Prosthecomicrobium sp. N25: one gene and its partner. The protein of the gene in region 1 interacts with the protein of each later gene in a pairwise test. Links are inferred from orthologs where the notes say so. Each region holds a gene or a part of one and is shown in the gene's direction. Other genes may lie near its edges.

Region 1 (3,108 bases):
AACGGCATCTGGATCCGGCGCACCGACGACGACGAACTTGTCCGCCTCGCGCTCGATCTCCTGCCCCACATCCCGAACGGCGCCGAGTTCGCGCGCCTGGCGTCGGAGCCGGGGCTCGGCCAGTTCCGGGCCGCCATGCCGGGGCTGAAGGAGCGCGCCCGGACGCTCCTGGAACTTCTCGATGGCGCCCGCTTCCTCATCGCCGACCGGCCGCTCGCGCTCGACGACAAGGCAACGGCGCTCCTCGACGAGGCTGGCCGGCGCACGCTCGCCGGGCTCGCGGCGCGACTGGAAGGCCTGAACGCCTGGACGGTGGAGACGACGGAGGCCGCGGTCCGCGCCTTCGCGGAGGCGGAGGGGCTGAAGCTCGGCAAGGCGGCGCAGCCGCTGCGCGCCGCGCTGACCGGACGCTCGACCTCGCCGGGCATCTTCGACGTTCTGGCCGTTCTCGGCCGCGAGGAGAGCCTTGCCCGCATCAGGGAGCAGGTCCGCGACTGAGTCCTGCCGCAGCGCACAATTCGAGTGCGCCCGCCGAGGATTTGGGCTAGCTTTTCTTGCGGCACCGCATCATCCCTTCGGCGTGCTTGTGGCGCCACAGCAAATGGGCTACGGGTCCGTCTGACGGGTTTCGGCATTCCCCTCCGCGGCTGATCGTCGCGGTTAGGGAGTGATGCTAACGCCTTGAGCCGCCACACCGATGCCTCCTCGCTCCACCATTCCGGGGGTAGCCGAATGACCGACAAGATCGCCCGACTTTCGATCGGCAACGAGAGCCTGACCTTCCCCGTGAAGGACGGGAGCATAGGACCGAGCGTGATCGACATCTCGAAGCTCTACGGGGGCTCGAAGATGTTCACCTACGACCCCGGCTTCACCTCGACCGCCTCGTGCGAGTCGAAGATCACCTACATCGACGGCGACGAGGGTGTGCTGCTCTACCGCGGCTATCCGATCGAGCAGCTGGCCGAGCACACCGACTTCCTCGAGACCTGCTACCTGCTGCTCTACGGCGAGCTCCCGACCGACGCCGAGAAGACGGACTTCGTCTCGCGCGTGACGCACCACACCATGGTGCACGAGCAGATGAGCCGGTTCTTCACCGGCTTCCGACGCGACGCCCACCCGATGGCCGTCATGGTCGGTACCGTCGGCGCGCTCTCGGCCTTCTACCACGACTCCCTCGACATCACCGATCCGCACCAGCGGATGGTCGCCTCGATCCGCATGATCGCCAAGATGCCGACGATCGCCGCCATGGCGTTCAAGTATTCGATCGGCCAGCCGTTCATGTATCCGAAGAACGACCTGGACTACACGTCCAACTTCCTCCGCATGTGCTTCGCCATTCCCTGCGAGGAGTACAAGGTCGACCCGGTCCTCTCCAAGGCCCTCGACCGTATCTTCATCCTGCACGCCGATCACGAGCAGAACGCGTCCACCTCGACCGTCCGGCTCGCCGGCTCCTCGGGCGCCAATCCCTTCGCCTGCATCGCCGCCGGCATCGCTTGCCTGTGGGGCCCGGCCCATGGCGGCGCCAACGAGGCGGCGCTCGACATGCTGACCGAGATCGGCACGCCGGACCGCATCCCGCACTATGTCGCCCGCGCCAAGGACAAGAATGATCCGTTCCGCTTGATGGGCTTCGGCCACCGGGTCTACAAAAACTACGACCCGCGCGCCAAGATCATGCAGCGCACCTGCCACGACGTGCTGAAGGTCATGGGCCACACCGACGACCCGCTGCTGCAGGTCGCCATGGAGCTCGAGCGGATCGCGCTTCACGACGAGTACTTCATCGAGAAGAAGCTTTATCCGAACATCGACTTCTATTCGGGCATCACGCTGAAGGCGATGGGCTTCCCGACCTCGATGTTCACCGTCCTCTTCGCGCTCGCCCGCACCGTCGGCTGGATCGCGCAGTGGAAGGAGATGATCGAGGACCCGTCCCAGAAGATCGGCCGGCCGCGCCAGCTCTACACCGGCGCCGCCCGGCGGGATTTCGTGCCGCTCGACAATCGGGGCTGACCCCCTCGCGGTCGGACTTGCCGGGGGCGCCAGGGGCGCCCCCGTTTTCGTGCCGGCGCCGGCCCGCAGCGGACCCTGCCCTACCCGGGTTGCCGGCGCGCGGCCTGAAGGACGGCCGCCGCGGCCGCGTCCGCGGGCTTCTGCCCGTCCGGCAGGCGCATGAGGTCGTCGAGACGGTCGAAGAGCGCGAGCTGGCTGTCCCGTGCGGGGCCGCCCCGCAGGAGCTCGGCCACGGCGCCCGCCAGGGCCGCCGGCGTCGCCGCCTCGTCGATGAACTCCGGCACCGCCGCCTCCCCGGCGATCAGGTTCGGCAGCACCACCGAGCGCACCCGGATCACCCCCTCCAGGCCCTTGGGAACACGAACCAGCCGCTTGGCGCGCCGGCCGAGCCAGTCGAGCCGGTAGGCGACGACCGTCGGCACGCGGGCGAGCGCCAGCTCCAGCGTCACCGTTCCCGAAGCCGCCAGGGCCACCTCCGCATCGCCGAACGCCGCGCGCTTGGCGGCCTCACCGGTCACGATCCGGGGTCGAACCGGCCAGGCGGCCGCCAGCCGCTCGATCTCGCCGAGCAGGTGCGGTACGGCCGGAAGCGTCGCCTCCACCGGCCCGACTTCGGTGCGGAGCCGGTCGATCACCGCCCCGAACAGGGGCATGAGGCGGCCGACCTCCGTGCGGCGGCTCCCGGGCAGCACGACGAGTTGGCGAATGGCGGGGACCTCGGCCTGCCCGCCAGACCGCTCCGCCCGGATCCCGGCCAGGCTTTCGAGCGCCGGATGGCCGACATAGACGGTCGGCGGCCCGCCGAGGATGCGGTGCACCTCCGGCTCGAAGGGCAGCACGGCCAGGAGCCGGTCGCAGAAGGCGGCGAGCTTGCGCGCCCGCCCTGGCCGCCAGGCCCAGACCGTCGGCGAGACGTAGACGACGATCGGCAGGTCCGGCCGCACCGCCCGCACCCGCCGCGCCACGCGCCGGCAGAAATCCGGACTGTCGATCAGCACGAGCACGTCCGGCCGGGCCGCCAGGACGGCCGCCGCGGTTTCGGCGATGCGCCGCAGAAGCAGCGGCAGGCGCGCGAGCACCGGG
Region 2 (3,248 bases), on another replicon or contig:
GACCGGCCTTGCGAGCCCATGGACGAGACCGAGGGGCCCCGCCAAACCGGCGGGGTCTTTCGCGTCAGGGGAAGGGCAAAGGGACGGTCCGGGCAGGCGGTCAACAGCACAGGATGCCGGGCACCGCCGCGAAGGCCGCCTCGGCCCCGAGCGGGCGGCTGCGGCATGGCGCAACAGCGGGACGGCTGCATGTCCGGCTGAGAGCAGCCTCGCGAGCGCGGCGGAGCCGATCAGCCCCGAGGCGTCGGGTAGCAGGATCTTCAAGAATGCTCTCCAGGTTGGACGGGGTCGGCTCGACTGTCGGCGTGAGGAACCGGGGGCGGGCCGGGCGGGTTCCCATGCAGGAGCCTCGGCGGTCAGGCTCTTGAAAGCTCGGGCCGGACGACCATCTCCTAACGGTACGGCCGGGGCGCATCCATCCACGAAAAGGCATTTCCAGGATCCATGGATACCGATCGGACGCTCGATCTCACCCCCCGTTCCGCCGCCGCCGAACTCCCCCCGGTCGCGGTGCCGCGCGCGCAGGCGTCCGGCCGCCTCGCCGCCATCGTCAACGGGCTCGAGAGCGACCGGATTCCCCTCGGCGAGATCGTCGACCGGATGGGCCAGGCCGGCTTCGGGCTGGCGCTCCTGCTCATCACGCTGATCGTGCTCATTCCCATCCCGGGCCCGCTCGGCATGGTGTTCGGCACGGTCATCGTGTTCCTGTCGCTGCAACTTCTGACCGGCGCGCGCCGACTCTGGCTGCCCGGCTTCATGCGCCGCGCGCAGATCCCGATGCCGACGCTCCGGCGCTTCCTCGACCGCGTCCTGCCCTGGCTCGCCTGGCTGGAGCTCCGGCTGAAGCCGCGGCGCTGGACGCCCCTGTCCGGGCGGACCGCGCGGATCGTGCTGGTCCTGCCGCTCGCCGCGCTCGGGGCCGCGATCACCCTGCCGATCCCGCTCGGCAACTTCATGCCGGCGCTCGCCCTCATGGTCTTCGCGCTCGGGCTCATCGCGCGCGACGGGCTCGCCATCGTGATCGGCTCGCTCCTCACCGTCCTGGCGCTCGCCTGGACGGCCGCGCTGGTCTTCGCCGGCGCCGAGATCCTCGACTTCGCCTTCGGGTGGCTCCGGTCATGACCCTGCAGGCCGGACATCCGCGCCGGCCGCGGCGGGCGCTGCTGCTCGTCAACCCGATGAGCCGGGGCGGTGCCGGGCCGCTGACGGACGCCCTGGAGCGGCTCGACGAGGCCGGCGTGCAGCTCGTCTCCGTGCGCACGCGTTCGCCGACGGAAGTGACCCCGGTGATCCGGGAATGCCGGGGCGACGTCGAGGCGGTGATCGCGGCGGGGGGCGACGGCACCCTCAACGCCGCGGCCCAGGGGCTCGTCGAAACGGGGCTGCCGCTCGGCATCCTGCCGGTCGGCACGGCCAACGACCTCGCGCGCACGCTCGGGCTGCCCACTGACCTCGCCGCCGCCGCCGCGGTGATCGCGGGCGGTCATGCGCGGGCCATCGACGTGGGCGACGTCAACGGCCATCTCTTCTTCAACGTGGCGAGCCTCGGCCTCAGCGCGGAACTCGCCGGAACGCTGACGCGCGAACACAAGCGGCGCTGGGGCCGGCTCTCCTACGCGATCGCGGCGGCGCGGGTGCTCCTTCGCGCGCGGCCCTTCACGGCGGAGATCGTCGACCAGGACGGGTCGAAGACGGTGAAGACGCTGCAGATCGCGGTCGGCAACGGGCGCTACTACGGTGGCGGCAACGCGGTGGCCGAGGAGGCACGCATCGACGACCACCATCTCGACCTCTACAGCCTGGAATTCTCGGCCGTCTGGAAGCTGGCCCTGCTCGCCCGCGGCTTCCGGGCCGGGCGGCACGGGCTGTGGAGCGAGGTGCGCACGGCGCGCGACACCAACTTCGAGATCCGCACCCGCAAGCCGCGGCCGATCAACACGGACGGGGAGCTCGTCACCTTCACGCCGGCCCGGTTCCGGGTGCATCCGGGGGCCGTGACGGTCTTCACCCCGGCCGAGCCCGCGACGGCGGGGCTCGGCGCGGCGGCGGCCGTGGCGAGCCGGGTTTCCTGACGGCGCCGGGCCGCGCTACAGAGGGGCATGACCCCGATCCGCATCGACGACCCTGACGATCCGCGCATCGCCGCCTTCCGAGACATCCGCGAGCGAGACATGGTCGGCCGCGAAGGGCTCTTCGTGGCGGAGGGCGAGGTCGTCCTGCGGGTGCTGGCGCGGGCCGCGGAGGTCGAGCCGGTGTCGGTGCTCATCGCCGAGAACCGGGCGGCGGGACTTCGGGACGTGCTGGAGGCTCTCGACGGCGTTCCGGTGCATGTCGCGCCCCAGCCGGTGCTCGAGAGGATCGCGGGCTTCCCGCTGCACCGGGGCATCCTGGCTCTGGGGCGGCGCCGGGCGACGCACGAGGGCGGCGCGCTCCTGGCCGGGCTCTCCGGGCCGGCGGTCGTGCTCGTCCTCTGCGGGATCGCAAACCACGACAACATGGGCGGGATCTTCCGGAACGCGGCGGCCTTCGGCGCGGCGGCGGTCCTGGTCGACGCCGACTGCTGCGACCCGCTCTACCGCAAGGCGATCCGGGTCTCGGTCGGCGGCGCGCTCCTGGTGCCGACGGCGCGGCTCGGGCGCGGGCAGGATCCGCTCGCGCTCGTGGAGGCGGCGGGCTTCCGGGCTGCGGCGCTGTCGCCGGGCGGGGAGACCGACGTGGCCGACTGGCGGCCGCCGGCCCGTGTGGCGCTGTTCCTGGGAGCGGAAGGGCCCGGGCTCGCGCCGGACCTGATGGCGCGGATGACGACGCTCCGCATCCCCATGGCGGGCGGCTTCGACAGCCTCAACGTGGCGACGACGTCCGGCATCGTGCTGCATCACGCGACCCGTCGGCGGGCCTGAACGGGTGGAGAGCTTTCACGGAAACGGCCCCGCCGAGGGGCGGGGCCGCTGCCTATCGGATGCCGCGCGGGCGCGGTCAGGTGTTGCGCGAGCCGCTGCCCGGGTTGTTCACCTTCGGGCGCCAGTCGTCGCCGAGCTCGGTCGAGCCGGAGGCGGACTGGGTGCCGGTCTTCGGCGTCGAGGTGACGCCGCCGGACGTGCCCGCGCCGGAGGGGCCGGCGCCCGAGGAGCCGGTCGGGCCGGAGCCCGTGGTCGACGAGCCGGGCGAGGCGGAGCCCGTCGTGGAGGCGCTGGTGGTGCCGGTCCGCGGCGCGCCCGTTCCTCCCGTCTGGCCGTACTGGCCGGCCG

What was found.
Region 2: the proteins of gltA (region 1) and WBG79_RS27105 interact in binary tests that used the Escherichia coli proteins (3 or more experiments, as listed by UniProt). The link is inferred for Prosthecomicrobium sp. N25 from one-to-one orthologs.

What each region holds. Positions count from the first base shown.
Region 1 is NZ_JBBCAT010000001.1:3,044,916-3,048,023, forward strand. The notes cover bases 85-2,878. They hold gltA (citrate synthase), read left to right. Parts: upstream 85-732; coding sequence 733-2,025; downstream 2,026-2,878. Other genes in these bases: gltX (glutamate--tRNA ligase), read left to right, coding at 85-498; lpxB (lipid-A-disaccharide synthase), read right to left, coding at 2,106-2,878. Outside these bases: more of gltX, read left to right, coding at 1-84; more of lpxB, read right to left, coding at 2,879-3,108.
Region 2 is NZ_JBBCAT010000007.1:22,171-25,418, reverse strand. The notes cover bases 162-3,095. They hold WBG79_RS27105 (lipid kinase), read left to right. Parts: upstream 162-1,118; coding sequence 1,119-2,072; downstream 2,073-3,095. Other genes in these bases: WBG79_RS27095 (DUF3618 domain-containing protein), read right to left, coding at 2,977-3,095; WBG79_RS27100 (TrmH family RNA methyltransferase), read left to right, coding at 2,100-2,900; WBG79_RS27110 (exopolysaccharide biosynthesis protein), read left to right, coding at 445-1,122. Outside these bases: WBG79_RS27115 (hypothetical protein), read left to right, coding at 1-2; more of WBG79_RS27095, read right to left, coding at 3,096-3,248. UniProt on the Escherichia coli protein: In vitro phosphorylates phosphatidylglycerol but not diacylglycerol; the in vivo substrate is unknown.